One region of the Streptomyces sp. NPDC111802 genome, then DNA from elsewhere that is predicted to be linked to it. Evidence: riboswitches for the same ligand, from Rfam matches in the RefSeq annotation. Region 1 holds a riboswitch; the other holds the start of a gene.
The links. A riboswitch is a leader RNA that binds a small molecule or an ion and turns the genes downstream of it on or off. The one in region 1 is predicted to bind S-adenosylmethionine.
Positions count from the first base shown of each region.

Region 2: it holds a riboswitch for S-adenosylmethionine, as region 1 does, so the genes downstream of both, thrC (threonine synthase) here and ACZ7NC_RS31875 (aminotransferase class V-fold PLP-dependent enzyme) in region 1, are expected to answer to the same signal.

Region 1 covers NZ_JBVKCZ010000034.1:85,200-100,698, reverse strand. Annotated here, with positions in the region: gene qcrB (cytochrome bc1 complex cytochrome b subunit) at 1-770, shown strand, start outside; gene trpD (anthranilate phosphoribosyltransferase) at 906-1,970, shown strand; SAM riboswitch class IV at 2,046-2,162, shown strand; gene ACZ7NC_RS31875 (aminotransferase class V-fold PLP-dependent enzyme) at 2,289-3,656, shown strand; gene ACZ7NC_RS31870 (Lrp/AsnC family transcriptional regulator) at 3,959-4,240, opposite strand; gene ACZ7NC_RS31865 (rhomboid family intramembrane serine protease) at 4,237-5,004, opposite strand; gene ACZ7NC_RS31860 (hypothetical protein) at 5,168-5,407, shown strand; gene ACZ7NC_RS31855 (NYN domain-containing protein) at 5,478-6,821, shown strand; gene ACZ7NC_RS31850 (C40 family peptidase) at 7,033-8,064, shown strand; gene ACZ7NC_RS31845 (C40 family peptidase) at 8,308-9,330, shown strand; gene ACZ7NC_RS31840 (hypothetical protein) at 9,363-10,556, shown strand; partial or broken gene ACZ7NC_RS31835 (MATE family efflux transporter) at 10,578-10,805, shown strand; gene ACZ7NC_RS31830 (glycosyltransferase 87 family protein) at 10,839-12,074, opposite strand; gene ACZ7NC_RS31825 (glycosyltransferase family 4 protein) at 12,196-13,338, shown strand; gene ACZ7NC_RS31820 (GMC oxidoreductase) at 13,391-15,028, shown strand; gene ACZ7NC_RS31815 (AMP-dependent synthetase/ligase) at 15,058-15,499, opposite strand, start outside.
Region 2 covers NZ_JBVKCZ010000011.1:66,684-82,182, forward strand. Annotated here, with positions in the region: gene ACZ7NC_RS14175 (ROK family protein) at 1-881, opposite strand, end outside; gene ACZ7NC_RS14180 (ABC transporter substrate-binding protein) at 992-2,296, shown strand; gene ACZ7NC_RS14185 (DUF3263 domain-containing protein) at 2,387-2,650, shown strand; gene otsB (trehalose-phosphatase) at 2,975-3,793, shown strand; gene ACZ7NC_RS14195 (alpha,alpha-trehalose-phosphate synthase (UDP-forming)) at 3,795-5,207, opposite strand; gene ACZ7NC_RS14200 (glucosyl-3-phosphoglycerate synthase) at 5,303-6,247, opposite strand; SAM riboswitch class I at 6,394-6,563, shown strand; gene thrC (threonine synthase) at 6,582-7,868, shown strand; gene ACZ7NC_RS14210 (MoaD/ThiS family protein) at 7,865-8,140, shown strand; gene ACZ7NC_RS14215 (cold-shock protein) at 8,591-8,797, shown strand; gene groL (chaperonin GroEL) at 9,191-10,813, shown strand; gene ACZ7NC_RS14225 (NADH:flavin oxidoreductase) at 11,152-12,279, shown strand; gene ACZ7NC_RS14230 (hypothetical protein) at 12,447-13,391, shown strand; gene ACZ7NC_RS14235 (hypothetical protein) at 13,432-14,541, shown strand; gene ACZ7NC_RS14240 (helix-turn-helix transcriptional regulator) at 14,605-15,499, shown strand, end outside.

The DNA.
Region 1 (15,499 bases):
ACCCGATCTGGGCCATGGGCCCCTATCGGCCGGACCAGGTGTCCACGGGCGCCCAGCCCGACTGGTACATGGGCTTCGCCGAGGGTCTGGTCCGGTACATGCCGGGCTGGGAGGTCAACTTCTGGGGTCACACGCTCGTCCTGGGTGTGTTCATCCCGCTGGTGCTCTTCGGCCTGGTGCTGATGGCGATCGCGGTCTACCCGTTCATCGAGTCCTGGGTCACCGGCGACAAGCGCGAGCACCACATCCTGGACCGCCCGCGCAACGCCCCGACGCGTACCGCGTTCGGCGTCGCCTGGGTCACGGTGTACATGATCGGCCTGGTCGGCGGTGGCAACGACCTGTGGGCCACCCACTTCCACCTGTCGATCAACGCGGTCACCTGGTTCGTCCGGATCGGGTTCTTCGCCGGACCGGTCATCGCGTTCATCATCACCAAGCGGATCTGCCTCGGCCTGCAGCGCCGGGACAAGGACAAGGTGCTGCACGGCCGCGAGTCGGGCATCATCAAGCGCCTGCCGCACGGTGAGTTCATCGAGATCCACGAGCCGCTCAGCCAGGACGCGCTGTACACGCTCACCGCGCACGAGCAGTACAAGCCGGCCGAGATCGGCCCGACGGTCGACGAGAACGGCGTCGAGCGCAAGGTGAAGGGCTCCGAGAAGCTGCGCGCCAAGCTCAGCAAGTCGTACTTCGGCGAGGACGGCCAGATCCCCAAGCCGACCGTCGAGGAGTACAAGGAGATCACGAGCGGCCACGGCCACCACTGATCGCCTGCCACGCCACGGTTGAGGGCCCCGTCCGTTGTACGGACGGGGCCCTTCTCCGTGCCCCGTGGCTGGATAGGGTGGACCTCGTTGAGACTCATGTCCCGTAGTGCGGGACACCTGACCCTGGAGCGGCTTATGAGCGCTGTGACCCCCGCTGGAGGCAACACCGCGGCGGGCCGCTCCTGGCCCCTGTTGCTGAACGGCCTGCTGAACGGCTCCGACCTGGCCGCCGACGACACCGCGTGGGCGATGGACCTCATCATGCGCGGCGAGGCGACGGACGCGCAGATCGCCGGCTTCGTCGTGGCACTGCGGGCCAAGGGCGAGACGGTGGAGGAGATCACCGGGCTCGTCCGGACGATGTACGAGCACGCCAACGTGATCGAGGTGCCGGGCCGGACCGTCGACATCGTCGGCACCGGCGGCGACGGCGCGAAGACCGTCAACATCTCCACCATGTCGGCGATCGTCATCGCCGGCACGGGCGCGAAGGTCGTCAAGCACGGCAACCGGGCGGCGTCGTCGGCGTCGGGCGCCTCCGATGTCCTGGAGAAGCTCGGCGTCAACCTGGAGCTGTCCACGCCGCGGGTGGCCGAGGTCGCCGAGGAGGCCGGGATCACCTTCTGCTTCGCGGTGAAGTTCCATCCCGCGCTGCGGCATGTGGCGGCGGCGCGCGGCCAGTTGGGCATCCGGACGACCTTCAACGTGCTCGGTCCGCTGACCAACCCGGCGAAGGTGAAGGCGCAGGCGGTCGGCGTGGCGGACCCGCGCATGGCGCCGATCGTCGCGGGCGTCTTCGCCGAGCGCGGCAACTCCTCGCTGGTGTTCCGCGGCGACGACGGCCTCGACGAGCTCACCACCACGGCCACCTCCCGGGTGTGGGTCGTACGTGACGGCAAGGTCACCGAGGAGACCTTCGACCCGCGCGACGTCGGCATCGAGCTGGTGCCGGTGGAGGCGCTGCGGGGCGCGGACGCCTCGTACAACGCCGATGTGGCGCTGCGCCTGCTGAACGGCGAGACGGGGCCCGTACGGGATGCCGTAGTGCTCAACGCGGCCGCCGCCCTGGTGGCGCTGAACCCCACGGACGCCCCGCTCACCGAGCAGATTCGCGCCGGAATGGCGAAGGCGGCGGAGTCGATCGACTCGGGCGAGGCGAAGCGGACGCTCGACCGATGGGTGTCCGCGAGCAACGCGTAGCGTTCACCGGATGTCGTCCCGCGATCCGGACACGGGTTGCGGGGCGACGATCATCTAACGTACGTTCCTGTACCAGGTCATGAGTGACAGTCATGAGGCCCCGGCCGACTGTCCGGCAACCCTCCGTCCGTGGCGGGGTGCCCCGGGTGAAGACCAGGCCGTAGGCAGTGAGGTCTACGGCAAGCGCGGACCCCTCGCGAGCCAGGGGTCCTGGTCGTCGAGGAGTCTCTCGTGAGCAAGCGAATGCGATAGGGCCGCCGAGCCCCGCCTCCGCACACCCTCCTTCACTTTCTTCTCTCATCTCACGGGAGTCCCCCCATGTCTGTCTCCACCGCTGCCTCCGTCCAGAACATTTGTGCCCCTTTGCCGGTTCTGGGAAGTGATGTCACCGTCCCGCTCGTCACGGGCGGCGAGGTCACGTACGCCGCGCTCGACTACGCCGCCAGCGCCCCCGCCCTCCAGCACGTCTGGGACGACGTCGCCGCCTACGCGCCGTACTACGGCAGCGTCCACCGAGGTGCCGGGTACCTCTCCCAGCTCTCCACCGACCTGTTCGAGAACGCCCGCAGGACGGTCGCCGAGTTCCTGGACTGCCGCGACGACGACCAGCTGGTCTTCACCCGGTCCACCACCGACTCGCTCAACCTCCTCGCCGCCGCCCTCCCCGCCGACTGCCAGGTCTTCGTCTTCGAGACCGAGCACCACGCCTCTCTGCTGCCCTGGCGGGACGCCCGCGTCACCTACCTCAACGCGCCCCGCACCGCCCGCCAGGCCGTCGAGACCCTGGAGCGCGCCCTCGCCGACCGTGACCCCTACGGGCCGGCCCTGGTCTGTGTCACCGGCGCCTCGAACGTCACCGGCGAGCTGTGGCCCGTACGGGAGCTGGCGGCGGCCGCGCACGCCCACGGCGCCCGGATCGTGCTCGACGCCGCCCAGCTCGCCCCGCACCACCCGGTGAGCGTCCGTGACCTGGATGTCGACTGGGTCGCCTTCTCCGGGCACAAGCTGTACGCCCCCTTCGGCTCCGGAGTCCTCGCCGGCCGCGCCGACTGGCTGCGCGAGGCGGAGCCGTACCTCGCGGGCGGCGGTGCCAGCCGCAAGGTCACCCGGCGTGAGGACGGGGGAGTGGACGTCGACTGGCACGACAGCGCCGCCCGCCACGAGGCCGGCTCCCCGAACGTCATCGGCGCCTACTCCATCGCCTCCGCCTGCAAGGCCCTCACCGAGGCCGGCTTCGACAGCCTGGTCGCCCGCGAGCAGTACCTGATCGAGAAGGTGAGCGCGGGTCTCGCCGAGGTTCCCGAGGTCAGGATCCTCTCCCTGTTCGGCGACGACGCCCCCCGCGTCGGCGTCCTCTCCTTCGTCGTCGAGGGCTGGAACAGCTCCCACTTCGCCGCCGCCCTCTCCGCCGAGTACGGCATCGGGGTGCGGGACGGGCTGTTCTGCGCCCACCCGCTGGTGCGGACGCTGCTGGGCAGCGACCCGCAGGCCCAGGGCGAGTGCGGCGCCCCCGAGGCCGCGCCGGGCGAGAAGTCCCTCAACGCCATCCGGGTGAGCTTCGGGGCCGGTACGCCCGACGAGCACGTCGAGCGGTTCGTGAACGCCGTGAAGGAGCTCGTCACGGACGGCGCCCGGTGGAACTACCGCACCGAGGACGGCCGTTGCGTACCGGACACCTCCGCGTGAGCCGCTAGCCGGGCCCCGGCAAGGCGGCGCGGGCGAGGCGGGCTTCAGGTCGGTGTCACAGCACGTCGTACGGGTTGCAGACGACGGGCAGCTCCGCCTCCCGCGCCTCGGGTCCGGGCCGGACCCGCGTCAGCTCGCGGCCGCCGTACGGGAGCTCGAAGCCGAGCGGCGTCCGGGCGCCGATGGTCTGGAGCGCCCAGGCGCCCCCCGGCGGACGTACCGGAGTCGCCGCGGTCGATCAGGATCCGCCGTACGGCCGTGTGGGGTGCGGCGCGGGCCCGTCGGACCCGGCACCACCGGGCTCAGCTGTCCAGGCCGATGGCGAAGGCGGCCTCGATGTCGTGCTGGGAGTACGTACGGAACGCCACGTGGGTGTCCGTCGCCTCGACGCCGGGGATCTTGCTGATCCGTCCGGGGATGACCTCGGCCAGGTCCTCGTGCTCCTTCACGCGCACCATCGCGATCAGGTCGTAGGTGCCGGTGACGGAGAAGACCTCGGTCACGCTCTCCAGCGAAGCGATCCGTTCCGCGATCTCGGGGATCCGGTCCACGCTGGTCTTGATCAGGACGATCGCGGTGATCACGGCTGGTTCTCTCCCTCGGGGGCCGGAGCTGGGGCGGGTTTCACTCTAGTCGGCCGCCCGAACCGGGCCCACGCGTAGCCGAAGCCCAGCCCGAAGCCCACCAGATGCGCCAGATACGCCACCCCCGGCCCCTGGGCAGCCCGCCCCGCCGCCACCCACTGGAGGGCCACCCAGAAGGGCAGCACGACCCAGGCCGGGAAGCGCAGCGGCAGGAACAGCAGGAACGGCAGCAGGCTTGTCACCCGCGCTCCGGGGAAGAGGAACAGAAGAGCGCCGAGGACAGCCGAGATCGCCCCCGACGCGCCGACCAGGGACTGGGTGGAGTCGTCGTTGGCGGCGGCGTAGCCCAGCAGGGCCAGATAGCCGCAGCCCAGGTAGAAGAGGGTGAACTGGACGCGGCCCATCCGTTCCTCGGTCATCACGCCGAACACATAAAGGAAGAGCATGTTGCCGAGCAGGTGCACCCAGCTGCCGTGCACGAAGAGGGCCGTCGCGGGAGTGAGGGCGGCCCGGGGCGAGCCCTGGAACAGCTCCTCGGGCACCACGCCCCAGCGGTGGAAGTAGGCCCGCTGCGCGGCCAGCAGCCCCTCGCCCGAGCCGTACCCCGGATTGAGCCCCGCCGCCGGTCCCACCAGGAACAACAGGCAGCACAGGCCGATCAGCCCGTACGTCACCGGCGCCGAGGAGCTGAGGGCGGAACGGACCGACCGGCCCGCTCTGCCGAACCGAGCTCCGAAACGCGCCACGCGCCAGTTGCCGATCATGAATACAGAGCATGACGTAACGGGACGCAGCCGCACAGACCGCCTCGCCGCCGGGTACGGACGGGCGACGAGTACCCGCCAGGCCGTAGGGTTACGAGCCACACGCACCGGGCACGGCGCGTCACCGACAATAGAAGGCCTGGAAGAAAAGAGCGCAGTCACGATGACGGTTCCCCTGCCGACCGCCACGACGCGGTGGCGTTGCACCCTCTGCGGCAACCTCACGCGTTTCGATGTGACGCGCTCGTCCAAGGTGGTGGAGTACATGCACCTCGATCTGGCCGGTGAGCCCAAGATCGAGGAGCGCGAGGTGCTCAGTGAGACGATCGAATCGGTGCGCTGCCGCTGGTGCAACGCGGTCGACAAGGTGGAACTCGTGGACAGGCCGGGCGCCGGCTCCTGACGATGGGGGTCCCCCGCTCGAGCGAAGTCGAGAGGGTGGAGGGCCCCGCACAGATATTGGGGTGTGAGGGATGGTGGAGACACAAGGCGGGGGGCCGGGCGACGGCGCCGCCGAGGTGCTCGACCGTCCGCTGCCCGACGGTGTGCGGCGCAAGGTCGTACAGATCGTGTCCGACGGCTTCGGCGGCCTGACCGTCGGCGAACTGCCCGCGCAGCTTCGGCAGTACGCCAGATTCGCGCCGAACCGGCGGGCCAAGTTCGCCGGCAACGCGATGGCCGCCGCGCTGGAGACCGATCCGCTGTTCCGCCAGCGTATCGGCGAGAAGCTCAGAGAGGCCCAGCCGGAGCTCACCGGCGCCCTCGACTCAGGTTCGGCGCCCCCGGCCGCGGATCCGCTCGACGTGGCGGCCGCGGCCTATGTTCTGCGGCCCACCGGCTGGGTCAAGCTGGTCACCGCGGCCGGCGAGGAGGCCCAGCGAGCCGACGCCGAGCGGGCCGACGAGGAGACCCGGGCCGAGCTGGAGCGGCTGCGCGAGGAGCTCGCCCAGGCCCGCGAGCACACCCGGCACGAGACCGAGCGGCTGCGCACCGAGCTGGACTCGGCCAAGAAGGAAGCCGAATCGCTTCACCGAAAGCTGCGCTCCGCCGTCAGTGACGTCAAGCGCGGCGAGGCCGCCCTGCGCAAGATCCAGGCCGAGATCGAGAGCGTGCGCGCCGAGGGGCAGACCCAGCTCTCCGCGGCCGAGAGCGAGACCCGGCGGCTCAAGGCGCGGCTCGGAGAGGCCGAGGCGGCCGTGGAGGCCACGCGCAGAGCGGCACGCGAGGGGCGCAGCGTCGAGGACATGCGCGTACGACTGCTCCTGGACACCCTCTTGGACGCCGCTCAAGGGCTGCGCCGGGAGCTGGCGTTGCCGCCGGTCTCCGTGCGGCCCGCCGAGACCGTGGACGCGGTCGAACCGGGACGAATGACCCCGAAGGACATCGCCGCCCGAGCGCTGTCCGAGAACGACCCCGCGATCCTCGACCAGCTCCTCGCCCTGCCGCAGGCGCACTTGGTGGTCGACGGCTACAACGTCACCAAGACCGGCTATCCCCAGATGCCGCTGGAGAAGCAGCGCCTCAGGCTGCTCGGCCAGCTCTCCCAGCTCGCCGCGCAGACCGGCGCCGAGGTGACCTGTGTCTTCGACGGGGCCGAGCTGGCCGCGCCGGTGCTGCTGGCGCCGCCGCGCGGGGTGCGGGTGCTGTTCTCCAAGCCGGGTGTGACCGCGGACGAGTTGATCCGCCAGCTGGTGCGCGCCGAGCCGCCGGGCCGTCCGGTCATCGTCGCCTCGACCGACCGTGAGGTCGCCGACGGGGTGGCGCGGGCCGGAGCACGGCCGGTGGCTTCTGCGGTGCTTCTCAAGCGACTGTCCTGAAAACGCCAACGTACAGGCGCAATGCCCGAATTGGCCCGGTCGTCACGCAACGTAGCGTCAAGCTCGCGTCACCGCATGTGAGTTGTGTGTAAAGAATGATGTGTGTGACGAGATTTTTCGTGTGAGGATTTGATCTGATCACAACCGGGTCACTAGGGTCTGGCGTCGAACCTCCGAGCGGGTGATCACTCACAAGAAGGGTTTCACCTCAGTGGCGTCCCACCGTCGACCCAAGCAGCCGAGCCGAGCACGCGTGACCGTGCTGACCACCGCGGCGGCTGCTGCCGTGGCCATCAGTTCGCAGGCGGCCAACGCGGCCCCCAGCGAGAAGCCGAGCAAGGACGAGGTCCAGGCCAAGGTCGACAAGCTCTACGAGCAGGCCGAGCAGGCCACCGAGAAGTACAACGGTGCCAAGGAGAAGCAGGAGAAGCTCCAGAAGGAGATCTCCACCATCCAGGACAACGTGGCCCGCGGTCAGGAAGACCTGAACGAGCTGCGTGACTCGATGGGCCTCGCGGCCGCCTCCCAGTACCGCACGGGCAGCATCGACTCCTCGATCCAGCTGTTCCTGTCGTCCGACCCGGACGACTACCTGGACAAGGCCTCCACGATGGACCAGCTGAGCGCTCAGCAGGTCGACTCGCTGAAGAAGGTCCAGGAGAAGCAGCGCGAGCTCGCCCAGCAGCGAGCCGAGGCCGCCGAGAAGCTCAAGGACCTCTCCTCCACCCGCACCGAACTGGGCAAGAAGAAGAAGGAAGTCCAGGCCAAGCTCGCCGAGGCGCAGAAGCTCCTCAACAGCCTGACGGCCGCCGAGAAGGCCGCCCTGGCCGCCCAGGAGGCCCGCGCCAGCCGCTCCTCCGCCGACCGCGTCGACCTCGGCAACACCGGCTCCGCCTCCGGCCGCGCCATGGCCGCCTTCCAGGCCGCCCAGAGCCAGCTCGGCAAGCCCTACGTCTACGGCGCCACCGGCACCGCCTCCTACGACTGCTCGGGCCTGACCTCCTGGGCGTACGCCCAGGCCGGCGTCTCCATCCCGCGCACCTCGCAGGCCCAGGCCAACGCCGGTACGCACCTGTCGATGAGCGAGCTCAAGGTCGGCGACCTGGTCCTCTTCTACGGCGACCTGCACCACGTCGGCCTCTACGCGGGCAACGGCCAGATCATCCACGCCCCGCGCACCGGCACGGTCGTCCGCTACGAGTCGATCAACAACATGCCGTTCCAGTTCGGCGTCCGCATCTGACCCAGGCCTCGCGCCCGCAAGATCAACACAGAGTGCCGCCCGAACGAGCGAATTACGGCACCGCCGACTGACCCCACGCCCCGCCCATGACCTGCGTCAGAGGCGGGGCGTCACTTTGCGTGCCCGGCGCGGTCGTTGGTCGCCGCCCCCGCACGGAGCTACTGTCTGCCGCGTTTCCCCGTCGCCGGTGTTTCGGCTGCCGGGGAAAGTCCCTGTCCGCCAGCGGAAGGAGTGCGGCTTCCCGTGGGGTCCCATCGTCGCCTTGCATCGCCCGGATTCGACCGGGGCGCCAACGCAGCGCTCTGCGTCATGTCGGCCGCCGCCGCGGCCCTCGGGGTCACACCGGCCACGGCCGCGCCACAGGACGACACCCGGGCCAAGGTGGACCGCCTCTACGAGGAGGCCGAGAAGGCCACCGAGGCCTACAACCAGGCCGACGAGCGTGCCGACAAGCTCCGTGAGCAGGTCGGCAGGGCGCAGGACCGGATCGCCCGGCAGCAGGAGGACATCAACTCCATGCGGGACGTGCTCGGTTCGCTGGCCGGCGCCCAGTACCGCTCCGGCGGCCTCGACCCCTCGCTCGCCCTGCTGCTCTCCGACGACCCCGAGGACTACCTCGACAAGGCCGCCGCGCTCGCCCGGATCAGCGCGCACCAGGCCGGCCAGCTCAGGAAGCTCCAGGGCGCCATGCGCGAACTCGCCCAGGAGCGCGGCGAGGCGGCCGGCAAGCTCCTGGAGCTGGAGAAGAGCCGCAAGGCCGTCGCCGCCCACAAGCGGACCGTGGAGCGCAAGCTCGCCGAGGCCCGCATGCTCCTCAACTCCCTCACCGACAGCGACCGCGCCGCCTACGACCGCGCCTCCCGCTCCGGTCGCGCCGACATGCCGGGCTTCGAGGGCTTCGGGAGCGGCATCCCGGCCTCGGGCCGCGCGGCAGCGGCCGTCGCCGCCGCGCAGTCCGCGCTGGGCCGGCCGTACATCTGGGGCGCCAACGGGCCCTCCGGCTTCGACTGTTCGGGCCTGATCCAGTGGTCGTACGCCCAGGCCGGAGTCTCCCTGCCGCGCACCTCGCAGGGCCAGCGGTACGCGGGCCGGCAGGTCCCGCTCTCCGAGGCCCAGCCCGGCGACGTCGTCACCTACCGCTCCGACGCCAGCCATGTCGGGATGTACATGGGCAACGGCCAGGTGATCCACGCGCCCTACCCCGGCGCACCCGTGCGCTACGACCCGGTGGGCATGATCCCCGGGGCGACGGTCACCAGGGTCTGACCTTCGCGCCCGAGCCGCCGTACGATCGGAAAGTGGCTGGTCGAGGGCGGGCGTCGGGAACGCGAGTCGTGGTGGCGCTCTGTCTGCTGCTCATCTCTCTGGTGGGCTGCGGCGGGCGGCCCACGACCGACGGCGCCAAGGCCGACGTACAGAGCCTGCTCGACCGGCGGGCCGCGGCGATTCTCGACCACGACGAGGCGGCGTATCTGCGCACGGGCGCGCGGGACCGGTTCGGCAATCTGCGCGCGGTGCCCCTCGCCGACTGGTCGTACCGGCTGACCGGCCTGCGCCGCACCGGCGGCACCGCCCTCGCCGACGCCGAACTCCGCTATCGCGTCCAGGGCTACGACCGATCTCCCGTCCGGGCCGGCCGCACCCTGCGCCTCGGGCTGGACGCGGCGGGCCACTGGTACGTCGAGTCGGAGCGCCCCGCGAAGGGCTCCGCCCAGCAGCTGTGGGACCAGGGCGAGGTGAGCGTCCAGCGCGGCGACGACAGCCTCGTCATGGGCGTCGGGCAGTCCACCGCCCAGCTGCGGTCGTACGTGGAGCTGGCCGACCACGCGGTGCCGGCCGTGGCCCAGGCGTGGGGCCCCGACTGGGCCCGGCATGTCGTCGTCCTCGTACCGAGGTCGCTGACCGCCATGGCGGGGCTGCTCGGCGCGCCCGCGTCCTCCTACCGCGGGATCGCCGCGGTCACCACCGGCGAGACCGGCGCCCCCGCGGGCGCCCCCGCGGACCGGATCATCCTCAACCCCGAGGCGTACGGCGTCCTCGGCGACCCCGGCAAGCAGGTGGTCCTCACCCACGAGACCACCCACGTCGCCACCCGCGCCCACACCACCCCCGCCACCCCGCTGTGGCTCTCCGAGGGCTACGCCGACTGGGTCGGCTACCTCGGCAGCGGCCGCTCGCCCTCCCAGGCCGCCCCCGAGCTGCGCCGCGCGGTGTCCGAAGGCCGCACACCCGAGAGCCTCCCGACCGACGCCGACTTCGGCTTCACGGGCGACACCACCAGGCTGGCCCAGGCCTACGAGGGCGGCTGGATGGCCTGCCGCATGATCGCGAACCGCTGGGGCGAGGTCAGACTCGCCGAGTTCTACCGTGCCGTGGGCGCCCACGACCGCAGGGCGGGCGCGGTCGAGGCCGCGCTGAAGGACGTACTGGGGACTTCGCTGGAGGACTTCACACAGGAGTGGCGGGAGTATCTGCCGGCTCAGCTCGGCTGATCGAGCCCCTTGCTGTTGGCGGGCAGCGCCGGGCTCGTGGCGGCCGTTGTGCTGGGTGCCGCCGCCCCGTGGATCATGGCCGCGTTCGGCGCGGGGCCCGCCGTGGCCCACGGCGGTGTGCTGTTTCTGCGCGGTGTCGGGCCGTATCTGCTGTTGATGGGGTGCTTCATCGCGCTGGGCGGGGTCTTCGAGGGGAGCGGGGGAGCGCCGGTGCTGCTCAGGGTGACCGTGCTCGGTACGGCCGTACAGGGCGGTGCTCGCAGCGGTTCGGCGGGTCCGGCGTCAGGAGGGCAGGGACGTTTCCTTGGCGCGGGTGGGCTGAGCCGGTACGGGGGCGGGGGTCGCTCGGATCGCCGTCGCGCGCCACAGTTCGCGGGCCGCGAGGAGGGTGGCGACGACCAGCAGGCCGTTGCGCAGGAGCAGCAGGGTGACGCCGAGGGCGTCGCTGGCGACGACGTGGGAGAACCACACCGGGAACTCCAGGACCGTCATCAGCGATGCCGCGAGGACCAGGGCCACGGGGATCCTCATACGGCTCTCCCGGAAGCACAGGCACACGGCCGCGAGGCCGACCAGCCACACCATGTACTGCGGGCTGATCACCCGGCTCGTCGTCGTGAACATCAGCACCGCCACGAAGGCCGCGTCCGCGAGCGTGGGCGCCTCGAACCGCCGCGCCCTCAGCCGCCACAGCAGCAGCCAGCCGAAGGCGAGCCCGCTCAGCGCGAGGGCGGCCGTGCTGACGACGTCGACGTACGGGCCGAGGAACTCCACCGAGCCGTAGTTCAGGAGCACCTGGCCGTCCCAGCCGTACTGCCGGGCCACATGGAAGACCAGCGCGCCCAGCGACTCCACCTCGGTGCCCCGGTCCCGCTGGAAGGTCAGGAAGGCGAAGGCGCCGGGCATGGCGAGGGCGAACGCCGCGGACAGGGCGCCGGCGGTCAGCGCGGCCCAGCCCCAGGCGGCGCGTCCGCGGGCCGCGAGTAGCAGCAGTACCGGCCACACCTTGAGCATCGCGCCGAAGGCCGCCAGCGTGCCCATCAGCCGGGGGCGCCGGGTGCCGGCGAGCAGCGCGGCCACGGCGACGGCGGTGACCATCACGTCGTAGCGCGCGTACACGGTCGGTCCGAGCAGCGGTACGCCCGCCACCCACACCCAGGCCCCGCGCAGGGTGCGGCCGGTGCGCAGGCCCGCGTACAGCAGGAGCAGCAGGACCGCCAGGTCGGCGGTGAAGGCCAGGACGAAGAAGGCGGACGGGTAGTCCAGCCAGAACACCAGCGCGGGGGAGAGGATCGGCAGTGCCGCGGCGGGCGGGTACTGCCAGGTGACGTCGTCCAGCGGGAACGTTCCGGTGCGCAGTACGTCGTACCAGCCCTGGTAGATCACCGACACGTCGCTGGTCACGTCCGGCCCGGGGAAGACGTACACCTTGAACACGAACAGCAGCAGGACCACCCTGGTCAGAGTCCAGACGCCCAGAAGCCACGCCAAGGACCGCCGCGTGTCCGTCGTCTCCACTGGATCCCCTGCCGTTCGCTTCCCGCCTTGAATGGAACATGATGTCGTGTCCGGCTGTGTGCGGGCCACAGGCGTGGCCGGGCCCCGGCTGTGGACAGCGGCTTCGGTAAGGTCGGCGGCGATGCACAAGACCCTGATCGTGACCAACGACTTCCCGCCCCGTCCCGGCGGCATCCAGGCGTTTCTGCACAACATGGCGCTGCGGCTCGACCCGGAGCGGCTGGTCGTCTACGCCTCCACCTGGAAGCGGGGCCGCGAGGGTGTCGAGGCCACGGCCGCCTTCGACGCCGAGCAGCCCTTCACGGTCGTACGGGACCGTACGACGATGCTGCTGCCGACGCCCGGGGCGACCCGGCGGGCGGTCGGGCTGTTGCGCGAGCACGGCTGTACGTCGGTGTGGTTCGGGGCGGCGGCCCCGCTCGGCCTGATGGCCCCCGCGCTGCGGAAGGCGGGCGCCGAGCGGCTCGTGGCCACGACCCACGGTCACGAAGCCGGGTGGGCCCAGCTGCCCGCGGCCCGGCAGCTGCTGGGGCGGATCGGGGAGACGACGGACACGATCACCTACCTCGGCGAGTACACGCGCTCGCGGATCGCGACCGCGCTGACGCCGGACGCGGCCTCGCGGATGGTGCAGCTGCCGCCGGGGGTCGACGAGAAGACGTTCCATCCGGAGTCGGGCGGTGACGAGGTGCGGGCGCGGCTCGGGCTGACCGACCGGCCGGTGATCGTGTGCGTGTCCCGGCTGGTGCCGCGCAAGGGGCAGGACACGCTGATCCTGGCCATGCCCCGCATTCTGGCCGCCGAGCCGGAGGCCGTGCTGCTGATCGTCGGCGGCGGGCCGTACGAGAACGAGCTGCGCAAGCTGGCGGCCGAAACCCGGGTGGCCGGCTCCGTCCGCTTCACCGGCGCCGTGCCCTGGTCCGAGCTGCCCGCGCACTTCGGCGCCGGCGACGTCTTCGCGATGCCGTGCCGGACCCGCCGGGGCGGCCTCGACGTCGAGGGCCTCGGCATCGTCTACCTGGAGGCATCGGCGACCGGGCTGCCGGTCGTCGCCGGCGACTCGGGCGGGGCGCCGGACGCGGTGCTCGACGGGGAGACCGGCTGGGTGGTGCGGGGCGGCTCCGCCGAGGAGACCGCCGAGCGCGTCGTCGCCCTCCTCGGCGACGCCGAGCTGCGCCGCAGGATGGGGGAGCGGGGCCGGGAGTGGGTCGAGGAGAAGTGGCGCTGGGACCTGCTGGCGGAGAAGCTCAAAGCTTTGCTGTGAGCGGGGTTCGCGCACTCTAGGCGGAACGCGAAAATCCGCACATGCTGCGCACATGACAGTAAAACTGATGCAGCGTCAGCTGACAAGACGTCAAATCCTCGGGATGGTGGCCCTCCAGACGGCCGCCGCCTCCGGTCTCACCCGCATCGGTCCCAAGTCGGCGTCCGCCGTGGAACCGGCCGCCGTCGACAACGCGCCCGCCATCGTGATCGGCTCCGGCTACGGCGGCGCCGTAGCCGCCCTCCGCCTCGGCGAGGCCGGCATCCGCACCCTCGTCCTGGAGATGGGCCGCCTGTGGAACACCAACGGCCCCGACGGCAAGGTCTTCTGCTCCACCAGCGCCCCCGACCGGCGCTCCATGTGGTTCCGCACCCGCACCGAGGCCCCGCTCGCCACCTTCCTGTGGCTGGACGTGGTCAACAAGGACATCAGCGCGTACCCGGGAGTCCTCGACCGCGTCCACTACGACCACATGTCCGTCTACGTCGGCCGGGGCGTCGGCGGCGGCTCCCTGGTCAACGGCGGCATGGCGGTCACCCCGCTCCGGTCCTACTTCGCCGAGCAGTTCCCGACCGTGGACTCCGCGGAGATGTACGACACGTACTTCCCGCGCGCCCGCTCCATGCTCGGCGTCAACACCGTCGATCCCGCGTGGTTCGAGTCGACCGAGTGGTACCGCTTCACCCGGATCTCCCGCAAGCACGCGAGCAACGCCGGCCTGCGGACCACGTTCGTGCCCAACGTCTACGACTTCGGGTACATGCAGCGCGAGGCGGCCGGCACCGCGACCAGGTCCGCGCTCGCCGGCGAGGTCATCTACGGCAACAACCACGGCAAGCGCAGCCTCGACAAGACGTATCTCGCCTCGGCGCTGGGCACCGGGAACGTCACCATCCACACCCTGGAGAAGGTGAGGTCGATCAGCCGGGCCGCCGACGGGACGTACGTCCTGACCGTCGACCGGATCGACGACACCGGCACCGTCGTGGAGACCAAGCAGTACGGCTGTACGTATCTCTTCCTCGGCGGCGGCAGCGTCGGCACCACCGAACTCCTCGTCCGCGCAAGGGAGTCGGGCACCCTGCCCGCCCTGGACGCGAACGTCGGCACGGGGTGGGGAACCAACGGCAACGTGATGCTGGGGCGGGCCAACCACCTGTGGGACACGGTCGGGGCGAACCAGTCGACCATGCCGGTCATGGGCATCGACGACTGGGCCAACGCGGCCAACCCCGTCTTCGCCGAGATCGCTCCCCTGCCCACCGGACTGGAGCACTGGGTCAGCCTCTATCTGGCGATCACCAAGAACCCGGAGCGCGCGTCGTTCTCGTACGACTCGGGCAGCGGTGCGGTGCGGCTCGGGTGGAGTGCCGCGCAGAGTGCGGTGTCGGTGGGCATGGCGAAGAAGCTGTTCGACCGGATCAACCGGGCGAACGCCACGATCTACCGGTACGACCTGTTCGGCTCGTCCAACAAGGTCTTCGCCGACGACTTCACGTACCACCCGCTGGGCGGCTGTGTGCTGGGGAAGGCGACCGACGACTACGGCCGGGTGAAGGGGTATTCGCGGCTGTACGTCACGGACGGCTCGCTGGTGCCCGGGTCGATCGGGGTGAACCCGTTCGTGACGATCACCGCGCTCGCCGAACGCACCATGGCGCGGGTCCTCGTGGAGGACACCGCGCCATGAGCCGTCGTACCGCCTGATGAAGGGCGGTACTACTTCTGGTAGATCGCCTCGATCTCGTCCGCGTAGTCCTTCGCCACGACGTTGCGCTTGAGCTTCAGCGACGGCGTCAGATGGCCCGAGTCCTCCGTGAACTGGGAGGGAAGAATGCGGAACTTCCGCACCGATTCCGCCTTCGACACCGCGGCGTTGCCGTCGTCGACCGCCGACTGGATCGCGGCCAGCAGGTCCGTGTCCTCGCGCAGCGACGCCGCGGTGGAGCCCACCGGCTTGCCGTGCTCGGAGCACCAGCGCTCCAGGAACTCCTCGTCGATGGTGACCAGCGCGCCCACGAACGGCCGCCCGTCGCCGACCACCATGCACTCCGCGACCAGCGCGTGCGCCCGGATACGGTCCTCGATCACGGCCGGGGCGACGTTCTTGCCGCCCGCGGTGACGATGATCTCCTTCTTGCGGCCGGTGATCCTGAGGTAG
Region 2 (15,499 bases), on a different contig from region 1:
AGGCAACCGGCCGTGTCCCCAAGGGCCGCGGGGACGATCTCCGGCAGCTTCTGAAAAGTGACCCGCCGCCGGACGGCCTCCCGCAGCGGTGTGAACAAGGTTTCCCCGGCCTCGGCCAGGCCGCCACCGATGATCAGGGTGCGGGGGTCCAGCAGGGTGAGTGCGGTGACCAGGCCGTCGGCGAGGGCGTCCACGGCCTGCTGCCAGACCCGTACGGCGTTCGGATCGCCGGACGCGACGGCCTTGGCGCAGTCCGCGGCGTCCGCCTCGGGGTCACCGCAGGCGGCGGCCCATGCCTCGCTCACCGCGGCCGCGGAGGCGAACCGCTCCAGGCAGCCGCGCTGTCCGCACGGGCAGGGGGCACCGCCGGGCCGTACGACGATGTGGCCGATCTCGCCCGCGAAGCCGTGCGCACCCGCCTCCACCCGGCCGTCGATGCCGATGGCGCCGGCGATCCCGGTGCCGAGCGGCACGAAGAGGAAGCGGTCGGCACCCCTGCCCGCGCCGATGCGGCCCTCGGCGAGACCGCCGGTGCGCACGTCGTGGCCGAGGGCGACGGGCACGCCGCCGAGCCGGTCGGCCATCAGCTGCCGCAGGGGTACGTCCCGCCAGCCCAGGTTGGCCGCGTAGGCGGCGACGCCGCGTTCCTCGTCGACGATGCCGGGGACGGCGACACCGGCGGCGACCGCGGGCTCGCCGAAGCGCTCCTCGCCGTACGCGCGCAGCTCGGCGGCGAAGTCGAGGATGCCCTCGACGACCGCGTCCGGCCCGCGCTCGCGCCCGGTCGGCCGGCGGGCCTGGTGCAGCAACTCGCCGCTCGCCCCGGCCAGGGCGGCCTTCATCCCGGTGCCGCCCACATCGAGGGCGATGACATGTCTCACGGGGGACAGTGTGGCTTGCGCACCCGGGAGAGGTCTAGTCCACTTACGTGGTGTAGACCTTAGGGGGCAATATGTATGACGTTTCGAAAATCAACCACGATCTTTCGAACATGGGTGTGGGGCGGGTTGGCGTGCAGCGGCGTAGTCGTAGTCGTAGTCGGACGGGAGTGATCGCGGCGGTGTCCGCACTGGGTCTGACAGCGGCCCTGGGCGGCTGTGGGCTCACCGGCGGCTCGGACGAGGTGACGCTGCGGCTGGTCGCCGCGGACTACGGGGACAGCGAGGCGAACGGCTCCCAGAAGTACTGGGACAAGCTCGTCAAGGCGTACGAGGCCGAGCACCCCGGTGTGACGGTCGACGTCACGGTGTACTCCTGGAACGACGTCGACGCCGAGGTCAAGAAGATGGTCGACGCCGGGGAGGCGCCGGACATGGCGCAGATCGGCGCGTACGCCGACTACGCCGCGAAGGGCCTGCTCTACCAGGCCGACGAACTGCTCTCCATCCCCGTCCAGGCCGACTTCGTCGCGCAGTTCGCGGACGCGGGGCAGGTGAACGGGGTGCAGTACGGCATACCGTTCGCCTCCTCCACGCGCCTGCTCTTCTACAACAAGACGCTCTTCGAGAAGGCCGGTGTCGCCGCGCCGACGACCTGGAAGGAGTTGGCCGCCGACGCCGAGGCGCTGAAGGCGGAGGGCGTGAAGTACCCGTACGCGCTGCCGCTCGGGCCCGAGGAGGCGCAGGCCGAGACGATGCAGTGGCTGCTGAGCGGTGGGGGCGGGTACACCGACAGCAATCTCGGTACGTACAGCATCGACGCCCCGGAGAACGTCGCCACCTTCAACTGGCTCAAGAACGACCTGGTCGGCAAGGGGCTGACGGGGCCGGTGGCGCCGGGCGAGCTCAACCGGGCCGACGCGTTCTCGGCGTTCGCGGCGGGGGACGTGGGCATGCTCAACGGCCATCCGTCGCTGATGCAGATGGCCGGGAAGAAGGGCGTGAAGTACGGCATCGTGCCGATGCCCGGGGTGGACGGCCCGAGCAAGGTCTCCATGGGTGTGGCGGACTGGATGATGGCGTTCAAGGAGAACGGCCATGCCGACCAGGTGGGCGAGTTCCTCGACTTCGTCTACGACAAGGAGAACGTCCTGGACTTCTCCCGTGAGTACGACCTGCTTCCGGTCACGAACTCCGCGTCCAGGGTGATGACCGGGGCCGAGCAGGACGCCGGCCTCAAGCCGTTCCTGGAGGAACTTCCGCTCTCCGAGCTCTACCCGGTCGGTCGGACGTCGTGGGCCGCGGTGAGTGCGGACGTCAAGCAGCGGATCGGGAAGGCCGTGTCCCCCGGGGGTAGCCCGGCGGCGATTCTGGGGCAGTTGCAGTCGACGGCTTCGCGGGCGGAGAGTGCGGAGTAGTCGACGTCGGTCGCCGGTCGCCGGTCGCCGGTCGCCGGTCGCCGGTCGTCGGTGGGCCGGTTGTCGGTGGCGGGGGTTACGGTGCGAGCCATGACCCAGGACCAGCCCGACCCCGCCTCTGACCCCGCCTCCGGCCTCGCCGAACGGGAGCGGGCCGTGCTCGCTCTGGAGCGGCGGGGCTTTGCGGGACCTGGCGCGAAGGAGCGGGCGATACGCGAGGAGCTCGGCCTGGCTCCCGTCCGCTACTACCAGTTGCTGAACGCGCTGCTGGACGACCCGAGGGCGCTGGCCCATGATCCGGTGACGGTGAATCGGCTGCGGCGGGTGCGGGAGACTCGGCGGGGGGAGCGGTGACGGGTGCGGGCCGGGAGGTTTCTCGCCCCCGCCGCCCCTACCCGTCCCATCCCCCAGGGGCGCTGCCCCTTCGACCCCGCCAGGGGGCTCCGCCCCCTGGACCCCCGCTCCTCAAACGCCGGAGGGGCTGATTTCGGCCCGCCCGCCGTTTTCGACGCCGGTCCGTATATCCAGCCCGTCCGGCGTTTGAGGACGAGGCCCGTTCAGGGCCGAAGCGGGGGTCTGGGGGCGGCAGCCCCCAGGGATGGGACGGGTAGGGGCGGCGGGGGCGAGAACCTTCCGTTCCGTGCGGTTCATTCGGTCACCGGTGGATAGGGTCGCCCTATGGCTCTGCCCACCCCCTCGACCCGACCCGGCCGTGACGGACTCGCCGCCATCCTCGCGCGTCCCGACCGCGCGCTGATCGCACTCGACTTCGACGGGACGCTCGCTCCGATCGTGCCGGACCCGGAGAAGGCACGGGCGCACCCGGACGCCCTCCCGGCGCTCGCCGCACTCGCCCCCAAGGTCGCCGCCGTCGCCGTGATCACCGGCCGCCCGGCCGACGTCGCCGTGCGGTACGGCGGATTCGCCGGGGTCCCGGGGCTGGAGCACCTCGTCGTGCTGGGGCACTACGGCGCCGAGCGCTGGGACGCCGTCAGCGGCGAGGTCACCGCACCCGACCCGCACCCCGGCGTGGCCGCCGTCCGGGCGGAACTGCCCGGGCTGCTGGGCGGCAACGGCACATGGATCGAGGACAAGGGGCACGCCATCGCCGTACACACGCGACGAGCTGAAGACCCGCAAGGCACCTTCGACGCCCTCCGCGAACCCCTCGCCGACCTCGCCACCCGCAACGGCCTGATCGTCGAACCCGGCCGTATGGTCCTGGAACTGCGCCCACCCGGCATGGACAAGGGCGTGGCGCTCACCGAATACGTCCGGGAACTCGGCGCCGAGTCCGTCCTCTACGCCGGCGACGACCTCGGCGACCTCCCCGCCTACGCCGCCGTCGACCGACTCCGCTCCGACGGCACCCCGGGACTCCTGGTGTGCAGCGGCAGCGAGGAGGTCACCGAGCTGTCGAAGCAGGCGGACGTCGTGGTCGACGGCCCGGCAGGGGTCGTACGGCTGTTGCGGCAGATCGCCGCTCAGGCGGGTTGATCTACGCCCGCCCCTCCTCCAACCCCCGCAACTGATCCAGGAACCACTGCGCGGGCGGCAGCGCGGTCGCTGCCGCCGCCAGCCGCTTCGAGCGCTCCGCCCGCTCCTCCGGCCGCATGGTCAACGCCTCGTGCAGCGCCCGCGCCGTGCCGATCACGTCGTACGGGTTGACGGCGTACGCGTCCTCGCCGAGTTCCTCGAAGGCCCCCGCCTCCCGTGACAGCACCAGCGCGCAGCCCTCGTCGGACACGACCGGCACCTCCTTGGCGACGAGGTTCATGCCGTCCCGGATGGGGTTGACCAGCGCCACGTCCGCCAGCCGGTACGCGGCCAGCGAGCGGGCGAAGTCGTCCTTGACGTGAAGCACGATCGGGGTCCAACCCGGTGTCCCGTACTGGGAGTTGATCTCCTCCGCCAGCCGCTGGACCTCGGCCGTGTAGTCGCGGTACACCGCCAGGTCCTGCCGTGAGGGGTACGCGAAGGCGACGTGCACCACCCGTTCGCGCCACTCGGGGTGGTCGTCGAGCAGCTGCCGGTAGGCCAGCAGGCCGCGCACGATGTTCTTGGACAGCTCGGTCCGGTCGACCCGCACGATCGTCCTGCGGGCCCTCCCGTCCGCGGTCGTGCCGATCTCGCCGCGCAGCACGGCCATCCGCTCGGCCACGTCGGTCTCGTGCGAACGCGCCCGCAGGAAGTCCGCGTCCGCCCCCAGCCCGTGCACCCCGATCCGCGTCCCCCCGAGCCCTCCGGCGATGTCGGCGCAGCACGCCTCGAACGCGTCCGCCCATCGCCGCGTGAGGAATCCCAGCCGGTCCGCGCCGAGCATCCCGCGCAGCACCTGACCCGCGATGTCGTCGGGCAGCATCCGGAAGTACTCCGGCGGCGCCCACGGCGTGTGCGAGAAGTGGCCGATCCGCAGATCCGGGCGCAGCTCGCGCAGCATCCCCGGCACCAGCGTCAGGTGGTAGTCCTGCACCAGCACCGCCGCCCCGGGCGCCGCCTGCCGGGCCAGTGCCTCGGCGAAGGCGCGGTTGTAGGTCTCGTACGAGGCCCACTGGCGCCGGAACTCCGCGTCGAAGACCGGCTCCAGCGGTGTCTGGTACAGCATGTGGTGGACGAACCACAGGACCGAGTTGGCGATGCCGTTGTACGCGTCCGCGTGCACGTCGGCCAGGATGTCCAGCATCAGCACGCCGTCCTCGCCGACCCCGCGCCGCACCGCCTCCCGGTCCCCGACGGACAGCGCGGAGCACACCCACAGGGCGTCCGCGTCCGGACCGATCGCCGACAGCCCGGAGACGACTCCGCCGCCGCCTCTCTTGGAGTGCAGCGAGCCGTCGTCGCGCACCTCGTACGAGACCGGGCCGCGGTTCGACGCGACCAGCACCTTGGCAGCACCCTGCGTGGAAGCCATACGCCTCAACCTAGCCCGCGCCGGAAACGCTCAAACGTGCGGTTCCGCTCAGTGGGCGGCACTTGTACGCCCTGTATACGGCCGGTTTCCGGTGTTTACGCGACCTTCCGCGTCGCATACTCGGCGATCTCCACCATCGGCGGCCGCTCCTCGGTGTCCACCGAGTACGTACGCGGCTCGAAACCGTCCTCGCCCCGCTCGAACTGGGTGAGGGAGGGGCGGATCAGATGACCGCGGGCCAGCCTCAGCTGGGCCGTGCGGTAGATCGCGGCGGACATCCGGCCGAGCGCCTGTCCGTCCTGGTGGCGGTGCTTGCGCACCCCCACGTCCACCTGGGCCAGAGCGTCCAGGCCCACCAGATGCAGGGCGTCGACCAGCATGCCGAGCTCGACGCCGTATCCGACGGGGAACGGCAGCTGCTCAAGCAGCGACCTGCGCGCCGCGTACTCGCCGCCGAGCGGCTGCACGAAACCGGCCAGCTGTGGCCAGTGCATGTTCAGCAGCGGGCGCGCCATCAGCTCGGTCACCCGGCCGCCCTGTCCGGCCGCCGAGCCCAGCGGGCGGTCGTACATCGCCTTGACCAGGTCCACGTCGGGGTCGGTGAGCAGCGGGCCGACGATGCCGGAGACGAAGTCGGAGGAGAACTCCTTCAGGTCGGCGTCGATGAAGCAGACGATGTCCCCGCTCGTCACCAGCAGCGAGCGCCACAGCACCTCGCCCTTGCCGGGCACGGCCGGGACGCGTGGGAGGATCTCGTCCCGGTGCACCACGCGCGCGCCCGCGGCGGCGGCCACCTCGGAGGTGCGGTCGGTGGACCCGGAGTCGACGACGACGATCTCGTCGACCAGCGGAATCTGCCGCACCAGGTCATGGGCGATGATCGAGACGATCTCGCCGACCGTCTCCTCCTCGTTGAGTGCGGGCAGCACGACGGACACCGACTGGCCCGTGCGCTGCTTGGCGGCGAGGATGTGATGCGGCGGGCGATCGGCAACGGACCAGGAGCGGCTGCTCAGCCAGCGCTCAGTTTCTTCCAGCACGGTGGGCGGCTCCTCACTGTCGGGACGCGATGATCCATCTCGCGGTTCGGACGGCTATCTCAACTGTCCTGGCCTTCGGTTACAGTCTTGAACAACGCGGATGACCATCGCATGTCCTGGGTCGACCGTCGTCAACAACCGCATACCGCTCATCCAGAGGGGCAGAGGGATACGGCCCGATGAAGCCCCGGCAACCCTCCAGTCGGTTCTCGTAGATCAGCGTCGATCGTCACCGTTGATCGTCTCCGCGAGGCTCCCGGCTAGGGAAGGTGCCAAATCCGTCTCACGGCGAGATGCGTCGTGAGGAAGATGAGGAGAAAGGGCCTCGCCTCACATGGCTGTGCAGACTGTTGCAAGCACCACCGACTCCACCGTAGACCTCGGTCCCGCCGCGGCGCTGTCCTGCCGCGAGTGCGGTCACCGGGTCCCGCTCGGCCCGGTCTTCGCGTGCGAGGAGTGTTTCGGCCCGCTGGAGATCGCGTACGACTTCTCGGCCTACGACACCGAGGAGCTCCGTAAGCGGATCGAAGCGGGTCCCGCGAACATCTGGCGCTATGCGCCGCTCCTTCCCGTCCCGGCCGACGTGGCGACCAAGCCGAACATCAACCCCGGCTGGACCAAGCTCGTCAAGGCCGACAACCTCGCGAACGAGCTCGGCGTCGACGCCGGCAAGCTGTTCGTCAAGGACGACTCCGGCAACCCGACGCACTCCTTCAAGGACCGCGTCGTCGCCCAGGCCCTGGAGGCCGCCCGCGCCTTCGGCTTCACCACCCTCTCCTGCTCCTCGACCGGCAACCTCGCCGGTGCGGTGGGCGCCGCCGCGGCCCGCGCCGGTTTCCGGTCCTGCGTGTTCATCCCGCACGACCTGGAGCAGGGCAAGGTCGTCATGGCCGCGGTCTACGGCGGCGAGCTCGTCGGCATCGAGGGCAACTACGACGACGTGAACCGTTTCTGCTCCGAGCTGATCGGCGACCCGGCCGGCGAGGGCTGGGGCTTTGTGAACGTCAACCTGCGGCCGTACTACGCCGAGGGTTCCAAGACCCTGGCGTACGAGATCTGCGAGCAGCTCGGCTGGCAGCTCCCGGACCAGCTGGTCGTCCCGATCGCGTCCGGCTCGCAGCTCACCAAGATCGACAAGGGGCTGCAGGAGCTGATCAAGCTCGGGCTCGTCGAGGACAAGCCGTACAAGATCTTCGGTGCGCAGGCCGAGGGCTGCTCGCCGGTGTCGACGGCGTTCAAGGCCGGCCACGACGTGGTCCGCCCGCAGAAGCCGAACACCATCGCCAAGTCGCTGGCGATCGGCAATCCGGCCGACGGCCCGTACGTCCTCGACATCGCGCGCCGCACGGGCGGGTTCGTGGAGGATGTGACGGACGAGCAGGTCGTGGACGCGATCAAGGTGCTCGCCCGGACCGAGGGCATCTTCGCGGAGACCGCGGGTGGTGTGACGGTGGGCGTCACGAGGAAGCTCATCGAGAACGGGGTCCTCGACCCCACCAGGACCACCGTCGTCCTCAACACCGGCGACGGCCTCAAGACCCTTGACGCGGTGGCCGGTACCGGTCTCACCGCCACCATCCGCCCGAACCTGGACTCCTTCCGAGAGGCTGGCCTCGCATGAGCGTGACCGTCCGCATCCCCACCATCCTGCGCACCTACACCGGCGGGCAGGCCGAGGTCGCCGCCGACGGCGCCAACCTCGGCGAGGTCATCGCCGATCTGGAGAAGAACCACACCGGGATCGCCGCCCGGGTGCTCGACGACCAGGGCAAGCTGCGCCGGTTCGTCAATGTGTACGTCAATGACGACGACGTGCGTTTCGAGCAGGGGCTGGAGACGGCGACCCCGGACGGTGCGGGTGTCTCCATCATTCCGGCCGTGGCCGGCGGCTGACCGGCTGACCGAATGACCGATCATTACCATCGGTAACCCCGGTCACTAAGAGTTCATCGAATTGCCCCCTCCGTGAGAGAAGCGGAGGGGGCAATTCTGTGTGGTTGAGCGGGGTACAGTTGGGGAATGCGCGGCCGATCTCCGAGTCGGTTGCCCTTGATTTCTGCCGCAGGCCCGACAAGAAGTAGCCAAAGTGTGCGGGTTTTTTGCGGCTTTTGTGCCGTTTGCCGGGTCCGACTTGACCTGAAGTCAGCGGAATTGTCCCCACATTCCCGACCGGTCGTGCCCGGATTTCTCGTCCGATTGACCTGTTGCAGACGGCAGTTGGGCAGATACATTCAGCCGCGGTCGACGCGTTCCGGCGCACGCCCCCGACCGATGGGGGGTGAGGTCTGACCCGGATCCGCGAAGTGTGGATCTGTGCAAGGGCCAGTAATAGGGGAGTTAGGCATGGCTCAGGGCACCGTCAAGTGGTTCAACGCGGAGAAGGGGTACGGCTTCATCGCGGTCGACGGTGGTGCGGATGTTTTCGTCCACTACAGCGCGATCCAGATGGACGGGTACCGCACCCTGGAGGAAGGTCAGCGGGTCGATTTCGAGATCTCGCAGGGCCAGAAGGGGCCGCAGGCGGACATGGTCCGTCTCGCGACCACCTGAAGCACGCGTCGACTAACAGCAGCGACGTTCTTCTTCGAAGGACCCGCACTCCCCGGGGTGCGGGTCCTTCGCCATGTCCGGACCTGTCCGGCCCTGTCCGGCACCCGTTCACGTCCGGCCGAGCGCCCGCCCGATCCCCGAGAGCCGCTTGCGCCCGCCCGTCGCCCGGCCGCCACCCCCCATCGAGCCCGCTTCGCGGGCGCCTTGCACTCTCGTACCCCGAGTGCTAATCATTGGCGTTAGCACTCTGAAGGTGAGAGTGACAACGAAGGACCGGGTCGGTGAGGCCCGCAGGCCGGGTGGTGCAAGGAATCACAAGGCATGCGAGCCGTCCGTCGCGGGCGCGGGCGCGGTCCGAAGGAATCACCCCCAGTCCTGGAGGGACCACTTCACATGGCCAAGATCATCGCGTTCGACGAGGAGGCGCGGCGCGGCCTCGAGCGCGGCATGAACCAGCTCGCGGACGCCGTGAAGGTGACGCTCGGCCCCAAGGGCCGCAACGTCGTCCTCGAGAAGAAGTGGGGCGCCCCCACGATCACCAACGATGGTGTCTCCATCGCCAAGGAGATCGAGCTCGAGGACCCGTACGAGAAGATCGGCGCCGAGCTGGTCAAGGAAGTCGCCAAGAAGACGGACGACGTCGCCGGTGACGGTACGACCACGGCGACCGTTCTCGCCCAGGCCCTGGTCAAGGAGGGCCTGCGCAACGTAGCCGCCGGCGCCAACCCGATGGCCCTCAAGCGCGGTATCGAGAAGGCCGTCGAGGCCGTCTCCGCCGCCCTGCTCGAGCAGGCCAAGGACGTCGAGACCAAGGAGCAGATCGCCTCCACGGCCTCCATCTCCGCCGCCGACACCCAGATCGGCGAGCTCATCGCCGAGGCCATGGACAAGGTCGGCAAGGAAGGCGTCATCACCGTCGAGGAGTCCCAGACCTTCGGTCTGGAGCTGGAGCTCACCGAGGGTATGCGCTTCGACAAGGGCTACATCTCGGCGTACTTCGCCACCGACATGGAGCGGATGGAGGCATCGCTCGACGACCCGTACATCCTGATCGCCAACTCCAAGATCGGCTCCGTCAAGGACCTGCTCCCGCTCCTGGAGAAGGTCATGCAGTCGGGCAAGCCGCTGCTGATCATCGCCGAGGACGTCGAGGGCGAGGCCCTGTCGACCCTGGTCGTCAACAAGATCCGCGGCACCTTCAAGTCCGTCGCGGTCAAGGCCCCGGGCTTCGGTGACCGCCGCAAGGCGATGCTGAACGACATCGCCATCCTCACCGGTGGCGAGGTCATCTCCGAGGAGGTCGGTCTCAAGCTCGAGAACACCTCCCTCGACCTGCTGGGCCGCGCCCGCAAGGTGGTCATCACCAAGGACGAGACCACCATCGTCGACGGCGCCGGCTCCACGGAGCAGGTGCAGGGCCGGGTCAACCAGATCCGCGCCGAGATCGAGAACAGCGACTCGGACTACGACCGCGAGAAGCTGCAGGAGCGCCTGGCGAAGCTCGCCGGCGGTGTCGCGGTCATCAAGGCCGGTGCCGCCACCGAGGTGGAGCTCAAGGAGCGCAAGCACCGCATCGAGGACGCCGTGCGCAACGCCAAGGCGGCCGTCGAGGAGGGCATCGTCGCCGGTGGTGGCGTGGCCCTGCTCCAGGCTTCCGGTGTCTTCGAGAAGCTGGACCTCGAGGGTGACGAGGCGACCGGCGCCAACGCCGTGAAGCTCGCCCTGGAGGCCCCGCTCAAGCAGATCGCCGTCAACGGTGGTCTCGAGGGTGGCGTCGTCGTGGAGAAGGTCCGCAACCTTCAGGTCGGTCACGGCCTGAACGCCGCGACCGGTGAGTACGTCGACATGATCGCCGAGGGCATCATCGACCCGGCGAAGGTGACGCGTTCCGCGCTGCAGAACGCCGCGTCGATCGCCGCGCTGTTCCTCACCACCGAGGCCGTCATCGCCGACAAGCCGGAGAAGGCCGCCGCGCCTGCCGGTGGCGGTATGCCGGGCGGTGACATGGACTTCTGATCGACCTCGGGGCCCCGGCTCCGGTTGATCAACGTCCTTACCGAGGGCGGCACTTCCTGTTGCGACAGGGGGTGCCGCCCTCGGTGCGTTTGGCGGGCGCGGGTGGTTCGTGGTTGCTCGCGCAGTTCCCCGCGCCCCTGGAGGGACGTCCACTGCACGTACCCAAGGGGCGCGGGGAACTGCGCGACCAGCCCCCACCGGCCCGCAGCCGCCCACGAAAACCTCACCCTCCACTCGGGAATGCGTGGCCTCACCCCCACCGTTGCTTAATGTGGTGCAACAATGCGTGCGCACATACCGAACGGTATAAACAGTCCCGCTTCCAAGGAGCCCTCCAGGTGACCGTCACCGAGTCCGCCGCCTCCCGCGCGGCCCAGATCCTGTCCCGGCCGACCGCGATCAACGGCCTCACCGTCCCGAACCGCATCGTGATGGCGCCGATGACCCGGATGTTCTCGCCGGGCGGCGTCCCCGGTGAGGACGTGCTGTCGTACTACTCGCGTCGGGCCGCCGCCGGGGTGGGGCTGATCGTCACCGAGGGGACGTACGTCGGCCATGAGTCGGCCGGGCAGAGCAACCGGGTGCCGCGGTTCCACGGGGAGGAGCAGCTGGCGGGCTGGGCGAAGGTCGCCGAGGCGGTGCACGCGGCGGGCGGCACCATCGTGCCGCAGCTGTGGCACATCGGCATGGTGCGCGAGCAGGGCCAGCCGCCGTTCGCCGACGCCCCCGCCGTCGGCCCCTCGGGTCTGCGTATCGGCGCCGACGAGGCCACCGGCAGGGCGATGACCCGGCAGGACCTGGACGACGTGATCGGCGCCTTCGCCGAGGCCGCCGCGGACGCCGAGCGCCTCGGCTTCGACGGCGTGGAGATCCACGGCGCGCACGGCTACCTCGTCGACCAGTTCCTGTGGTCGGGGACGAACCGCCGCACGGACGCGTACGGCGGTGACCCCGTCGCCCGTACGAAGTTCGGCGCTGAGATCGTGGCCGCCGTACGCGAGAAGGTCTCGCCGGACTTCCCCGTCATCTTCCGCTACTCGCAGTGGAAGCAGGAGGCCTACGACGCCCGTCTCGCCGAGACCCCGGAGGAGCTGGAGGCCATCCTGGCCCCGCTCGCCGCGGCCGGCGTCGACGCCTTCCACGCCTCCACCCGCCGCTACTGGATCCCGGAGTTCGACGGCTCCGACCTCAACCTCGCGGGCTGGACGAAGAAGCTGACCGGCAGGCCCGCCATCACGGTCGGCTCGGTCGGCCTGGACGGCGAGTTCCTCGGCGCGTTCGCCGGCCAGGGCTCCGCGCTCAAGGGCATCGACGGCCTCCTGGACCGTCTGGAGTCCGAGGAGTTCGACTTCGTCGCCGTCGGCCGGGCGCTGCTCCAGGACCCGGAGTGGGCGGCGAAGGTGCTGGCCGGCCGCTTCGAGGAGCTCGCGCCGTACGACGCGGCGTCGCTGAAGACCCTGAGCTGACGTCTGCCCGGTCGGTCTGGTCGGCCTGGTCGGCGTACGAAAGCCGCGGCTTCCGGCAGTTCGGTGATGGCCGCGGCTCGGTGACACGTTCTGACACCATGCCAGTACCTGCCACCGGAAGTTTCTTGATCACCGCTGGATCCCCTGCCTAATATCGCGTGCGTCGCTTGTCGTACAAATTGAATCGGGGGAAAATGCCACGGGATTCCGACCGGCCGGCGAATTTCCATTCCGGTGAGCTGACCGCTCAGATCCGGGCCGGCCAGACAGTCGAAGCAGAATGCCTCGGACCAGTCGTCAAGCCGTTCCTCGCGGAGGGCGGACGATCACTCATAGATTCCGCACGCATTGCCGTGGCAACGACGATCGGAACGAACGGCGCACCGATGCTGTCGCTGCTCGCCGCCGATGCCGGGGCATTCGGCGCGCTCGGTTCGTCGGGCCTCACGATCCCGCGCGCGGCCGTGAGCCCCGAGGACGCCTTGTTCGACAACCTGCGACGAGATCGGCGGATCGGTCTCGTGTACCTCGATCCGCACACCCGTCGGCGCTTCCGGGTCAACGGTGAGGTCGTGGACTCCCGCACCGACCCGCTCGAGGTGTCCATCCTCGAGGCGTTCCCCAACTGCAAGAAGTACCTGGTCCGTCAGCAGGTGACGACGTCGACGCAGGTCTCTGCGAAGGCGGCGACCCGCGGCCGGTCGATCACCCGGGCCGACGCCGCCCTGCTGTGCCAGGCATCGCTGGTCTTCGTCGGCACCGCGAATCCGCAGGGCCAGCTCGACGCGGCGACCCGCAGCGGGGACCCGGGGTTCATCCGCGAGGTCGCGCGGAACACGTTCGAGATCCCGGACTTCGCCGGAAACGCCATGTACCAGACCATCGGCAACCTCCTGCTGGAGCCGCGGGCGAGCATCGGCTTCGTCGCCGGTGACGAGTTCGTCGTGTTGACCGGCTCGTCGACCGCGCACTGGGAGGACGAGGCGGAACGATCGGGAGGCAACGGCCGCTTCTGGCGCTTCACGCCGCGTTCCTGGCGGCGGGTACCGCTTCCGATGCCGGTGGAGCTCAGCGGTTACGACCGGTCCCGGCACACCCCCGTCCTCGATTGACCATCTGCCCCTGACGCCCGCACCACTGGGAGGAATCCGCGTGTCCGCAGCGCACGACCTGACCGACAAGGGTCAGCCGCCGTCGCCCGGCCGGGTCTGGGAACTCTGCGAGTTCTACATCCTCGGCTTCGACGTCTCCCGGCTGCTCTACGCGGACGACGGCCGTCCACTGGGCGAGCGGTACGCCGCCGCCCGGGTACGCGAAGGCGTCCCCTATGACATGCGCCGCTGCCCGTACTCCGGCTCCCGGTCCGGCTACGAGATGAACGTCTCAGCGCTGCGCAGCATGCAGGCCGATTGGCCCGACGTCCTCGAGGGTGTCGCGGAGATCCGCGAGGCCTTCCACCGCCGGTACGGCCACGAGGAACTGGACTGGCGCTGGGCCTGGGTGTTCGGCCGGGTACTCACCACGCTCCCGACCCTGTACGCGCGGCGGTCCGGCGAAGGAAGCCGCACCATCGTCCCGCGGCGCATCGCCAGTCTGTACAAGCCGAGCCTCGGTATGGCGATGACGCCCGAGTACATAATGCTCGCGGGGGGCGACTGCAAGGCGGCGCCGAGTCCGGACGAATTCTTCCGGGAGACCGAGGACCGCGGGGTGTTCCTCACGCCGGACGCCGCGTGCTCCGGCCCTGTGCGTCATGTCCGGGAGTTCCTTGAGGTCTGTCTGGGGCCACGCCGCGCGCCGCGTTTCCGGTGGGTGGCGGACCTGGTCGACCTCGACGACCTCATCAGCTACAGCTGGGCGAATGCCGAGCTCGAACTCGCGAAATACCGCTTCCTGTTGGCTCTCGCCCTGCGTGACGGGCCGGACTGGCAGGAAATCTTCGATTCGCCGGCTCCGTCGTCGTTCGATGATCGCGCGCTGGACGAACTCGCCGCCCAACTCGATGAAACCATCGGGTACCTGGGATTCTCCGAAAGGATCGTCGAACTCGGTCGACGCGAGGTCACTTCGCTCGCGGAATGGTGTGAGCTGTTCTCCGACCTGCTCGTGCCCGTCCTGGGCATGGTCCATGACGGTTCGTCGCGACCGACGCTGGACACGGCAGACGTGCGTTTGATGGCCCGTCATCTCAGTCGCAGTTGGAGATCATCCGGTATCGACGCCGGACTTGAACTTGCTCGTGTACCCGTGGTGGGTCTCTGAAGATTGTATGATCCGGCGTGCCGGTCATCATGATTCCGGCCGACCACGGCGCAGGGGGATGCCATGTCGATGCCACATGCCGTGACGGCAAGTGCCGAGAGGCTCTACAGACTTCTGGTGGAGAGCGGCGGCTCGGCACCGCGCAACACCCTGCTCGGCGGCGAGTCGTCGGCCGGCGCCGAAACGTTCACCCAGGCCGACATCGACATCCTCGTCTCCCTGCACCTGGTGAGCGTGGAGTCCGGGACGGGTGTGGTGTCGGTACTCAACCCGCGGCTCGCGCTCACCGCTTCCGTTGCCCAGCGCGCCGCGGAGATCAACAGGCTGCACGCCGAGTCGGAGCAGGTTCGCGCGGGAATCGAGGGCCTGCAGGAGGCCTACGACTCGCTGGGTGGCTTCGGCGACCAAGCGCAGACGGTCGAACGGAGCAACGACCTCCAGCTCATCCGCTCGCTGCTGAGCCACGCCGGGCAGAACTGTGTGAGCGAGGTGCTCACGGCCCAGCCGGAAGCGCTGCAGGAGAGTGCCGTCGCCGACAGCCGTCCGCGCGACCTGGCTCTGCTGCAGCGCGGTGTACGGATGCGGACGATCTATCCGCACACCGTGCTGTCGAGCCCGGCGGTGCAGCGCCACTTCTCGATCATGCAGGCGGCCGGTTCCGAGATACGGACCGCCTCCGGGATCATCGAACGGGTCGTCATATTCGACCGCGAGGTTGCCTTCCTGGCCGATCGGAGGGACCGCGGGGGCGGCGCCGTCATCATCCGCGAGCCCGCGGTCGTGGAGTACCTGTACCAGTCGCTCGAGCAGACCTGGCGGCTGGCGACGCCGTTCGTCTACACCCGGGTCGGCTACGGAGAGACCATCGACGACATCAAGGCCGGCATCCTCCGGCAGATGGCGGCGGGTGCCAAGGACGAGGTGGTGGCCAAGCGCATGAACATGTCCACGCGCACCT